DNA from 4 places in the Hominisplanchenecus sp. genome. Region 3 is predicted to be linked to each of the others. Evidence: predicted binding sites of a transcription regulator. Region 3 holds the regulator's gene; each other region holds the start of a gene.

Region 1 (3,169 bases), on a different contig from region 3:
TTGAATGTCTCAGGCAGACGTTCGGAATACAGAACGGTCAGGTTCGGTTCCGGTGAAGGTCCCATGTTTTCCAGTGTATGCAGGAAACGGTAATCATTCTTTGTTACCATAGAACGTCCGTCCATACCCATACCTGCTACTTCCAGAGTTGCCCATACCGGGTCACCGGAGAACAGCTGGTTGTAAGAAGCGATTCTTGCGAATTTTACCATACGGAATTTCATAACCATATGGTCGATCAGTTCCTGAGCTTCTTTTTCAGTCAGGATGCCTGCTGCAATATCTTTCTCAATATAAATATCAAGGAAAGTAGAAATACGTCCGACACTCATAGCTGCACCGTTCTGTGTCTTGATGGCAGCCAGATATCCGAAGTACAGCCACTGAACTGCTTCTTTTGCATTCTTAGCCGGCTCGGAAATATCATATCCATAGGACTGTGCCATTTCTTTCATTTCCTGCAGTGCACGAACCTGGTCTGCGATCTCTTCACGCAGCTGGAAGTCACCACGACGCATACCCTGACGGTTTGTAGCAGTAAAATCTGCTTTCTTTTTCTCAATCAGGTAATCGATACCGTACAGAGCCACACGACGGTAGTCACCTACGATACGTCCGCGTCCGTAAGTATCCGGAAGACCGGTCAGGATCTTGTTATGACGTGCTTTTAACATTTCCGGTGTATAGATATCAAATACACCCTGGTTATGTGTTTTATGGTATTTGGTAAAGATCTCATGAAGCTGTGGATTTGGTTTATATCCATACATTTCACAGGATTTCTCAGCCATCTTGATTCCGCCGTATGGCATAAATGCACGTTTCAGCGGCTTGTCTGTCTGCAGACCGACAACCTGCTCCATATCTTTCATGCTGTCATCAATATAAGCAGCTCCATATGCAGTGATGCCTGTTACAACATCAGTCTCCATATCAAGGACACCGCCCTTTGCTCTCTCTTCTTTCTGAAGTTCAGATACTTTTCCCCACAGACGATTTGTTGCCTCTGTAGGTCCCTCCAGGAAAGAATCATCTCCGTCATATGGTGTGTAGTTGTTCTGAATAAAATCGCGGACGTCTACGCCTTCTTTCCAGAGTCTTCCAGCGAAACCATCCCACTGTTTAAAATCCTTCATGTTTTCTATCTTCCTTTCTCTGTGATTTTGTGTTTCTATGTTTTGTCGCTTTCATCTTAACATAGCACAAGATGTAGTGCAAGTATTTTGTTAAATACATAACAAACGTTGCCGTTCTTTTTTCTGTACAATTTTCCTTTGAGAAACCATTCTGAAAAATATAACAGAAGCATTTTCTTTCAGACATAAAAAACTGCCTCTCGTTTTCACGATAACGCAGTTTCTTTTTTCTTTTATTCTGCTGCCGTCTCACCGGCTGCTTCGGTTACTGTACTTTCAGCAGAAGTCTCTGCTGCAGTTTCTTCTGTCGTTTTTTCTGTTGTCTCTGTGGACGCTTCACTTGAAGTTTCTGTCTCAGCATTTAAACCGTTCATGTAATGATCCAGTGCATCTGTTTTCATTTCATATGTATGAGACGCATCTTTCTGAACATTCTGGTATACTGAGAAACCAATCCAGCCAACAAGAGCAACCAGCACGATAATGCCCACTATTTTCCAGAGCAGTAACTCTCTTTTTTCTTTTTTCTGAAGCTTTTCGCGTTTCTGCTTTTCTTCTTTGTAGCGATCCACTTTTGCCTGACTCATGTCTTTCACTCCTTATATATAGTTTCTTAATAGTATGATGTGGGTGTCAAAAGTCCCCAACTATGATGCCTACGGATTGTTCCGTGCGTTGCACTCCCACAATCCTTTCTAGCATCATAGTATACACTATTTTAAAAACTTATGCAACTACGATAATTCCACCATCGTTTGCATACATGGTGCTGACACCTGCGGTATTGACCAGGATCACATCTTTAAACGGCAGCCTCTTTATGATCTCCTCTTTTACCATCTCTGCCCTCTGCGGACAATTACAGTGAGCGATCCCAACCATACGCTCCTGTGGATCGGATGATTTTTTCTCCTCGATTGAATTGACCATTTTTACAAGAGCTTTCTTCATGCCTCTTGCCTGATCCAGCTGAATAATCGTGCCTTCGTCTGTTGATCCCATGACCGGTTTGATCTTCAGTGCAGTCGCTACCAGAGCCTTTACGGTACCGAGACGGCCGTTTTTACGAAGGGTGTCCAGATTTTCCAGGACAAACCAGGTATCCTGTGAGAGAATATAAGCCTCTGTCTGTTCTACAACTTCTTCAAAAGAAAGTCCCTTCTCTTCCAGCTCCTGGATTTTCAGTCCGATCAGCGTCTCACCAACAGATGCCGAGCAGGAATTGAATACATAAACTTTTGCATCCGGATGATCCTCCAGATAGAGATTTTTACCAAGAACTGCACTGTTGTAAGATCCACTCAGTTTTTCTGAAAGCGTCACTGCATAAACATGATCTGCATCACAGTCGTAGGCATCACGATATATTTCCGGTGATGGGCAGGAAGATTTCGGACAGTTTGGGCACTCCGCTACTTTTTTTAAAAACTCTGCCTGGTTGAAATGTTCCTCATCATCCTGTACAATATACTCATCCACCTGCAGTGTCAGCGGTGCAGACACAAAATTGCCGCTCTTTTTCATCTCATCTGTCAGCTCCCCACAGCTGTCGATCACTACTCTGAAACTCATCTATAAATCCTCCATATTAAATTCCGCTTATTCAAATCTATACAGAAATGTGCATCGCCGCAGTATGAAAATAAAAGTGCTGCGATGTTCACAAGCCAGACCTTCTGTAGATTTTCACAGAATTTTTATCTTCTATTGATATGGTATGAATGTCAAAATTCAAGTCGAACGCACGTGAGACTTGGTGCGTGATTCTGGTCAGCGAAAGCTGACATATTCTTCTCAGAATCACTGCACATTCTCGCGGAGCGTTTATCTCAGTCGGAGATTGTACTCCCACTGAGAAAGACTTGTTATTACTCACCACTTGCAGAAGTGGGAGTCTTCTCGACTGAGATAAATCTTAACACTCACATCATGTTATCTGGTTTTTAATACTACATTCTACTATAACACATATCACATATTTTGCAATGCTTTTCTTCTTTTCTTTTTCGGTTTTTTCCGCTATACTGAAAAAT
Region 2 (3,169 bases), on a different contig from region 3:
AAATATCTGGGAAGAGTATTTCAGGATCCGATGAAAGGTACTGCAGCCGGCATGGAGATCCAGGAAAATCTGGCACTTGCATACCGCCGCGGTAAAAAGCGTGGATTGAAATGGGCAATCGGAAAAGATGAGCAGGTATTTTATAAAGAACAGTTAAAAGCCCTGGATCTTGGGCTGGAAGACCGTATGACAAGCAAAGTCGGTCTGCTTTCCGGCGGTCAGCGTCAGGCACTGACACTTCTGATGGCTTCTCTTCAGAAACCGCAGCTGCTTCTGCTGGATGAGCATACCGCAGCACTGGATCCGAAAACGGCTGCAAAAGTACTGGCACTTACCGAAAAGATCATTGCGGAGCATCATCTGACAGCCATGATGGTAACACATAACATGAAAGATGCGATCCGTCTTGGAAACCGTCTGATCATGATGCATGAAGGCCGGATTATTTATGATGTGGCCGGAGAAGAAAAGAAAAACCTTCAGGTCAGCGATCTGCTTGCCAAGTTTGAACAGGCAAGCGGCGGAGAATTTGCAAATGACAGAATGATGCTTGCGTAAGAAAAACGCAAAAAGCTTGCTGATTTCACGATAATGTCTTATCATGGAATCAACAGGCTTTTTCTTTTTAGCTGAGTGGAAACGGAGGGATGCAGATGCAGTGCAAACGTTGTAAAACTTTTTTCAAATATGATAAATACGATGGGATCTGTCCGCAGTGTGCTTATTTCAACAGACCGCCCGGAATGGAAGAAGTAGATCTTTTTGAAGATGATAAACGATTTCAGACGGAAAACTATGTGCTTCCGCAGATGGAAGGAATCCACATGGAACTGCATAAAAAATACGACAGTGATAAAAAACCGCATAAAAAGAAAAAAACGGCAAAAAATAATGCCGGACACTTTTCAGATTATCTGGAAATAAAATCAAAGGAAAATATGGAAACAAAAAAAGATGCTGCAAACAGCAGAGTGCGTATCATTGTTTGCCTGATCGTGGCGATTATAGCTATATTATTTCAGATTTTTGAGAATATGATGTAAATTTTAGAAGAGGATATACTTTCGTCGATATCCCTGATATTATTAAAAAAAATACATCATCTCTTGTTGAGAATTCATAAACGCTGTGTTATAATGTTGTCAATATAAGGGTATTTGCGTAATTTTGCAGGTACAGAAAGGAGTAGATATCAGTGCATATCATAAAAGATGAGAATGGCAATGTTTGCCCTCATGGTCATGAGCACGGACATGCACATACACACGACGATGTATGCCAGGAAGGCTGCAGCGGCTGTGAGTCACATGATCCGAAAAAAGAAAACATTGCACTTTTAACATATATGCTGCAGCATAATGAACATCATGCAGCAGAACTGGATCAGATGGCAGACAAATTGCGGAAAGCCGGAATGGATACAGCGGCGGAACAGATACGGAAAGCGGTTGATGAATTCCAGAAAGGCAACCTGTATCTGAGTGTAGCACTTGCCACTGTAAAAGAAAATTAACAGGAGGCGGAATTATGTGTCTTGCAGCAGTATACAAAGCTCAGGATCCGGAGACAAAACTGTTTGAATTTGTAAGCAGGATCGATGTTGACGGAGAGACAATCACCCTTACGGATGTAATGGGCGAGCAGAAAGTTCTGGAAGGTACTATCGTAATGGTAGACCTTGCAAACAGTATTGTGAAGATCAACTGCACGGAATCTTAGCAGTTATCAAATAAATTAAAATAAAATGGAGGTATGTTACTATGAAATTATCGGAAAAGATGAAAGAGAAACAGCTTCTCTCTTTTGAATTATTCCCACCAAAAACAGAGAAAGGTATGGCAAATCTGCCAGGAACGATCGAACATCTGATGGAGTTCAAACCGGAATACATTTCCTGTACTTACGGAGCTGGCGGCGGAAACGTTGGAGCAAACCGTGAAGTATGTCAGATGATCAAGAAAGCAGGTTCCATCCCTGTAACACATTTCACCGTAATCAAAAATACAAAAGAAGGTATCAGAGAACAGCTGGATCAGTACCTGGAAGAAGGGGTTGACCATATGCTGGCACTGCGCGGCGACTTCCCGATGGGTGAGACAAGCACCATGGGAGATTTCGATTACGCTACCGACCTGGTGAAATTTGTCCGTGACCAGTACGGCGATAAATTCGAAATCGCAGTAGCAGGTTCACCGGAAGGCCACATTTCCTGCAGAAGCCTGGAAGCAGATATCGCTGTTCTGAAACAGAAACAGGACAATGGTGCAGACTACATCATGACACAGCTCTGCTGGGATATGGAACAGTTCAAATACTGGCTGGATGCAATCCGAAAAGCAGGTGTTACCATGCCGGTAGACGTAGGAGTTATGCCAATTCTGGATCAGGCAGCTACGATCAATATGGCACTGTCACGTAACGGCTGTGTAATGGATCGTGAACTTTCCAGACTGATCTCCAGACACTGGCTGTTTCCAAATCCATTTGCAGCAAAAGATGCAGAGGGCAAACCTTTTGATTTATTCTATGATAAGAAAATCGCAGAATTCAAAGAAGAAGGTATCGAATACACGATCAGACAGATCGATACATACCGTGCACTGGGCGTTGAGGGCATCCATCTGTATGCTCTGAACAAATGGAAAGATGTTTCTGAAATCATCAATCGTTCCGGTCTGCGTACACTGGTATAAAGAGACAGGCAACAGGAGGAAATATTTATGGCACAGGTAATAGCCGTTGCAGGAAAAGGCGGCGTGGGAAAGACAACGCTGTGCGGGCTTTTGATACAGTATCTTTGTGAGAAGGGGAAAACACCGGTTCTTGCAGTAGATGCAGATGCCAATTCCAACTTAAACGAAGTACTTGGCGTTGAAGTGGAGATGACACTCGGTGAAGTTCGTGAGCAGATTGAAAATGCAGCGAACAGTGCAAAAAGCCCGATCCCGCCAAGTATGTCAAAAGCAGACTATGCAGAGATCATGATGAATCGCTGCCTGGTCGAAGAAGATGACTATGATATGCTCGTCATGGGCAGGACACAGGGCAAAGGATGCTACTGTTTTGTAAATGGTCTGCTTCAGGCACAGGTACAGAAACTGACACCGAACTACAAATACATGGTCGTAGATAACGAAGCAGGAATGGAGCATATCAGCCGTGGCATTTT
Region 3 (3,169 bases):
GAACTGGACCGATGTATCCGGTTTCCTGATCACAGATCCACGTATCATCAAAAATCCGAAAGTGATCGATACTATCACTTATGTAGAGCTTCGCGAGCTGGCATACATGGGTGCTACCGTGCTTCATGAAGAAGCCATCTTCCCGGTAAGACAGGAAGGTATCCCGATCAACATCCGCAATACCAACCGTCCTCAGGATCCTGGTACGCTGATCGTTGAAAGTACCTGCAGAAAACCGCGTTATACGATCACCGGTATTGCCGGAAAGAAAGGATTTGCAGCCATCAACATCGAAAAAGATATGATGAACTCCGAAATCGGATTCTGCCGCAAAGTCCTGACCGTATTCGAAGACAATGGTATCTCCATCGAGCATATGCCTTCCGGAATCGATACCATGACGGTATTCGTACATCAGTCCGAATTCGAAGAGACCGAGCAGAAGGTACTGGCCGGTATCCACCGTGCTGTCAATCCGGATTCTGTCAATCTGGAATCTGATCTGGCACTGATCGCAGTCGTAGGTCGTGGCATGAAATCTCAGCGTGGAACAGCGGGACGTATTTTTTCCGCACTGGCACATGCAAGTATCAATGTCAAGATGATCGATCAGGGTTCCAGTGAGATGAACATCATCATCGGTGTGAGCAATCAGGATTTCGAGCGTGCGATCAAATCAATCTATGATATTTTTGTAACCGTACAGCTCTAAAAATCAAAGAGGGTACACAAAACCTGCGGCGGACATGGCAGGGATCTTGTGTGCCCGTCTTTTACGTTACTATACAACAGCATTTGACAGGGAGGTATGCAAGTGGAAGAGAAAGAAATTTCAAGAGCAGTCATCAAAAGACTGCCACGGTATTACCGTTATCTCGGTGAGCTGCTGGAATCCGGTACGGAGCGGATCTCATCCGGCGAGCTGAGCGAACGCATGCAGGTAACAGCATCCCAGATCCGGCAGGATCTCAATAATTTCGGTGGATTCGGCCAGCAGGGATATGGTTATAATGTAAAACATTTACATACGGAGATCGGGAAGATCCTGGGACTGGATCAGGATTACAATATGATCATCATCGGTGCCGGAAATCTCGGACAGGCTCTTGCAAATTATGTAAAATTTGAAAAAAACGGTTTTCTGGTCAAAGGGCTGTTCGATGTAAATCCAAAGCTGAAAGGCGTTGCAGTCAGAGGAATTGTGATCCGTATGACAGACGAGCTTCCTGCTTTTTTGCAGGAGCATGACATTCAGATCGCAGCCCTGACACTTCCGAAGCAGTATGCAAAGGAAATGGCAGTCTTTCTGGTGGATCACGGCATCCGTGCAATCTGGAATTTTGCCCATACGGATCTTCATCTGCCGGAAGATGTGATCATCGAAAACGTACATCTTTCGGAAAGCCTGATGCAGCTGTCTTACAATATCAGCCGCTACAGCAGAGAACATAAATAAAAAGAACGCAGAGAAAGAAAAAAGAAAACTGTATATTCCATTTGGACGGGCAGACAGGAGGTATATCGCATATGAGGATCTTGTTATCAAAAGAAGACATGAAAACATGTGACCAGAATACCATAGAAGGGTTCGGCGTTCCATCCTGTGTACTGATGGAGCGTGCGGCACTTGCGTGTGTCGATGAACTGTACCGAAGCGGTGCTGCACTTGACCGCGTTCTGGTCATCTGTGGTTCAGGCAATAACGGTGGAGACGGATTTGCCATCGCCAGACTTTTGTTTCTGGATCAGGTACCGGTTTCCATCTGGTTTGTCGGAAAAGAGCAGTCCTGCACGGATCAGACACGCCATCAGAAAGAAATCTGTGAGAAATATGGGATAACTTTTTGTAGTAACCCGGAAATAAATGAATATACTGTTATAGTAGATGCACTGTTTGGAATCGGTCTTTCGCGTGACATCGAAGGCAGCTACCGGGACGCAATCGGGCGGATCAATGAGAGTCCTGCTTTTGTACTGTCTGTCGATATTCCTTCCGGCATTGACGGAAACACGGGTGTGATACGGGGGATTGCCGTAAAGGCTGACCTGACAGTGACATTTGCTTTTGAGCAACCGGGGCATTATATCGGAAAAGGGCGTGCCTGTACCAAAGAGGTACGTGTACGTCAGATCGGTATTACAAAAGAAAGCCTTCCGAAATGCCGGAAATCTTACGTCTGCTATGACAGTATGGATTTAAGGCGGCTGCCAGAGCGACTTGCCACAGAAAACAAAGGTTCCTGCGGCAAAGTTCTTCTGATCGCCGGGAGCCGGGACATGTGCGGTGCTGCAATCTTAAGTGCACGTGCAGCGTATCGAAGCGGAGCCGGTTATGTTCGCATCTACACAGACGAACACAATCAGTCCGCCCTTTTTCAGTCTATCCCGGAAGCAGTGGTAAGCTGCATCCATTCCAACTGGAAGAGAGAACTTGAAAACCTGCTTGCGTGGGCTGATGTGGTTGCAGTAGGTCCCGGCATCGGCATGGAAGCACAAAAGCTTGACATCCTGAATTATGTACTGGAACATGCGGATATTCCGGTCATTCTTGATGCCGATGCTTTGAATCTTGTGGCACGCCATAACCTTTCCCTTGATGGATATTCCATGCCGGTAGCTGTGACACCACATCTTGGGGAGATGGCAAGACTGTGCAGATCAACCATTTCCGATATTTCAGAGGATCTGATCGCAAGTGCCGAAATCTTTGCGAAAGAACAACATGTGATTTGTGTCTTAAAGGATGCCGGAACCGTTGTCAGCAACGGCAGCGAATCCTACATCAACACTTCCGGGAACAGCGGCATGGCAACTGCCGGTTCCGGCGATGTGCTGACCGGCGTATTTGCCGGGCTTACCGCACAGGGGATGACGTTATTTGAAGCTGCAAAACTTGCTGTTTTTCTGCATGGATGTGCCGGCGATGCGGCCGCACAAAAATACGGAAAGCGAAGTATGACAGCAAATGATCTGGTGGAGGGACTGATCCGGGTTCTGGCAGATGCAGACGATAAAAATAAATGGAAGTAACGAAAGCAACGGTTACAAAAAACAATACAGGAAGGACTTGAAACATGATGAGCAGTAAATACAGCCGTGTCTGTGCCGAGATCGACATGGATGCCATTGCAGAAAATTTTCGGATCATGCACGAAGCGATCCACCCGGA
Region 4 (3,169 bases), on a different contig from region 3:
CCTTTATCGAAGAATATACCGGAAAGACCGTTCCGGAAGGCAATTTTGTGACACCGGACGGGAAAATTCTCGGAAGACACAAAGGGATCATCCATTATACGGTCGGACAGCGAAAGGGTCTGGGAATTTCACTTGGAGAGAGGGCTTTTGTCACAGAGATCCGACCACAGACAAACGAAGTGGTGATCGGAAACCGTGCCCAGGCCTGTCAGACGGTTCTTCGTGCCAACCATTTAAATTTCATGGCAAGGGAAGATATTCAGGAAGAAGATCATGTATTTGCAAAGATCCGCTACAATCACAAAGGGGCATACTGCCATGTAAAGCGGACCGGAGAAGATGAGATTACCTGTACCTTTGAAGAGCCACAGCACGCGATCACGCCGGGACAGGCAGTGGTGCTCTATGAAGACGGATACGTGCTGGGCGGCGGTACGATTATCTAAGTATAAAATATGCCATACAAATTGTCAGCACAGCGGTTCAAAAGTCGGCTTTCGTTTGCGGAATATCGCATGATAACGGAAGCCGCATTTTTTTAATATCGAACAGGCACGGTCAAAATCAGCCGCAATACGTTTTGGGGCATGTGCATCTGATCCGATGGTGACGATCTCGCCGCCAAGTTCGCGGTAACGTTTCAGGATATCTTCGTGCGGGTTCGGGTGTCCAAGTCCGGCTGCATAGCCTCCGGTATTGATCTCCATGCCAAGTCCTTTATCGATCAGAAGACGGATGATCTCATCCAGCCAGTCACTGTATTCTTTATAAGAATAGAACTGATTTTTATTTGGACCGTAGCGGACGACATAATCAATATGGCCGTAGACATCAAAGCAGGACATGGTATGCAGATTCTCAATGATCGATTCAAAATAAGAAATATAAGACTCTTTTTCGGTGCGTCCCTCAAAAAAAGCAGGATAGTAGGGATCCTGTCCGTTTACCACATGGGATGATCCAATCACAAAATCAAAATCCCAATTCTTTACAAGAGATTCGCAGCGCTCCTTCAGATAAGGCTGCAGACCGAGTTCGAGGCCGAATAATAATTCAATCTTGTGCTCATACTCTTCTTTGAGGGAGGTAAGCGTCTTGCAATAAGAAGGAATATCAGCTTCGAAGACCATCCCTTCGTCAATATAGTCATAGTCCATGTGCTCTGTGAAACACATGGCAGACAGTCCAAGAGAGATACCCTTTTCGACCATATCCCGCATCGGGGCGTCGGAATCGGCGGAAAAAGAGGAATGAAGATGAAAATCGGATCTCATAAAATAAAAACTCCTTTCAAAATACGGCAAAATTCAGGAAAAAACACCTGATTTTTCTCTCTGTTACCAGTTTATGAGAATAAAACACAAATGTCCAGAGAAATTCGTTGAAATTATACTTGAACTTTTTACAGAAATTAGGTAGAATAGAAGAAAGTTGTGGAATCTTTAACAATAAAGACCGCAATCATACTATTTAACATAATAGGAGGAAATTAATCATGGCAGTAAAAGTAGCAATTAATGGTTTTGGACGTATCGGACGTCTTGCATTCAGACAGATGTTTGGCGCAGAAGGATATGAAGTAGTAGCTATCAACGATCTGACTTCCCCAAAAATGCTGGCACACCTGTTAAAATACGATTCATCACAGGGTAAATATGCACTGGCAGACACAGTATCAGCAGGTGAAGATTCCATCACAGTTGACGGAAAAGAGATCAAGATCTACGCTTTCCCGGATGCAAACAACTGCCCATGGGGCGAGCTGGGTGTTGACGTAGTTCTGGAGTGCTCTGGATTCTACACATCCAAAGAAAAGGCTCAGGCTCATATCAATGCAGGTGCTCGTAAAGTTGTTATCTCTGCACCAGCAGGCAATGACCTTCCGACTATCGTTTACAATGTAAACCATGAGACACTGAAAGCTGAGGATCAGATCATTTCTGCAGCTTCTTGTACAACAAACTGTCTGGCACCAATGGCTAAAGCTCTGAACGAACTGGCTCCGATCAAATCCGGTATCATGGTAACAATCCATGCTTACACAGGTGATCAGATGACTCTGGACGGACCTCAGAGAAAAGGCGATCTGAGAAGATCCCGTGCAGCAGCAGTAAACATCGTTCCGAACAGCACAGGTGCTGCAAAAGCTATCGGTCTGGTTATTCCGGAACTGAACGGCAAACTGATCGGTTCTGCACAGCGTGTACCGACCCCTACAGGTTCTACTACAATCCTGACAGCAGTTGTTGAAGGAACAGTAACTGTAGACGAAATCAACGCTAAGATGAAAGCATCTGCTACAGAATCTTACGGATACAACGAAGACGAAATCGTATCCAGCGATATCGTTGGTATGAGATATGGTTCTCTGTTTGATGCTACTCAGACAATGGTTCTGCCTCTGGACAACGGTACAACAGAAGTACAGGTTGTTTCTTGGTATGACAACGAAAACTCTTACACATCTCAGATGGTAAGAACAATCAAATACTTCTCTGAATTAGCATAATCTGTTAAATCAGACAAAGAAGACCTATCTGGGTCCGGTCTTTTGGACCGGGCCCTTTTTATCTTAGTCGGAGAAGACTCTGCGGCTAAATAAGCGGCTCCGCAAGGATGCACATTAGAAAATCCGTATGTATGATACAAGGAGGAAATAAGAATGCTTAATAAAAAGTCGGTTGATGATATCAACGTAAAAGGCAAAAGAGTCCTGGTTCGCTGTGACTTTAACGTACCTCTGAAAGATGGCAAGATCACAGACGAAAACCGTCTCGTAGCAGCTCTGCCAACTATCAAAAAACTGATCGCGGACGGCGGAAAAGTAATCCTTTGCTCTCATCTGGGCAAACCAAAGGGAGAACCGAAACCGGAACTGTCTCTGGCACCGGTAGCAGTACGTCTCTCTGAACTGCTTGGTCAGGAAGTAAAATTTGCAGCTGATCCGGAAGTCGTAGGACCGAACGCAAAAGCAGCTGTAGAAGCTATGAAAGACGGTGAAGTTGTTCTGCTTGAAAACACTCGTTACCGTGCTGAAGAAACCAAAAATGGCGAAGCATTCAGTAAAGATCTGGCATCTCTGTGTGATGTGTTCGTAAACGATGCATTTGGTACTGCTCACAGAGCACACTGCTCTAACGTAGGTGTTACCGAATATGTAGATACCGCA

What was found. The regulator Rex, encoded in region 3, represses fermentation and respiration genes when NADH is low (regulators of the CRP and FNR family bind a similar motif). The targets are predictions, from matches to a motif close to ATTGTTAANTANTTAACAAT.
Region 1: the regulator Rex is predicted to act here: its motif matches at 1,223-1,242, upstream of pflB (formate C-acetyltransferase).
Region 2: the regulator Rex is predicted to act here: its motif matches at 1,128-1,147, upstream of ACLTL4_RS04505 (cobalt transporter).
Region 4: the regulator Rex is predicted to act here: its motif matches at 1,431-1,450, upstream of gap (type I glyceraldehyde-3-phosphate dehydrogenase).

The regions. Positions count from the first base shown of each region.
Region 1 covers NZ_JBKVNQ010000066.1:2,124-5,292, forward strand. The annotation lists gene pflB (formate C-acetyltransferase) at 1-1,136, opposite strand, end outside; gene ACLTL4_RS09490 (hypothetical protein) at 1,370-1,723, opposite strand; gene ACLTL4_RS09495 (DegV family protein) at 1,863-2,708, opposite strand.
Region 2 covers NZ_JBKVNQ010000020.1:31,595-34,763, reverse strand. The annotation lists gene ACLTL4_RS04515 (ABC transporter ATP-binding protein) at 1-558, shown strand, start outside; gene ACLTL4_RS04510 (hypothetical protein) at 654-1,043, shown strand; gene ACLTL4_RS04505 (cobalt transporter) at 1,196-1,513, shown strand; gene ACLTL4_RS04500 (CooT family nickel-binding protein) at 1,528-1,719, shown strand; gene ACLTL4_RS04495 (methylenetetrahydrofolate reductase) at 1,761-2,693, shown strand; gene ACLTL4_RS04490 (AAA family ATPase) at 2,721-3,169, shown strand, end outside.
Region 3 covers NZ_JBKVNQ010000101.1:2,040-5,208, reverse strand. The annotation lists partial or broken gene ACLTL4_RS10885 (ACT domain-containing protein) at 1-712, shown strand, start outside; gene ACLTL4_RS10880 (redox-sensing transcriptional repressor Rex) at 815-1,456, shown strand; gene ACLTL4_RS10875 (bifunctional ADP-dependent NAD(P)H-hydrate dehydratase/NAD(P)H-hydrate epimerase) at 1,528-3,030, shown strand; gene alr (alanine racemase) at 3,075-3,169, shown strand, end outside.
Region 4 covers NZ_JBKVNQ010000012.1:20,263-23,431, forward strand. The annotation lists partial or broken gene mnmA (tRNA 2-thiouridine(34) synthase MnmA) at 1-446, shown strand, start outside; gene ACLTL4_RS02985 (histidinol-phosphatase HisJ family protein) at 471-1,274, opposite strand; gene gap (type I glyceraldehyde-3-phosphate dehydrogenase) at 1,496-2,509, shown strand; gene ACLTL4_RS02995 (phosphoglycerate kinase) at 2,663-3,169, shown strand, end outside.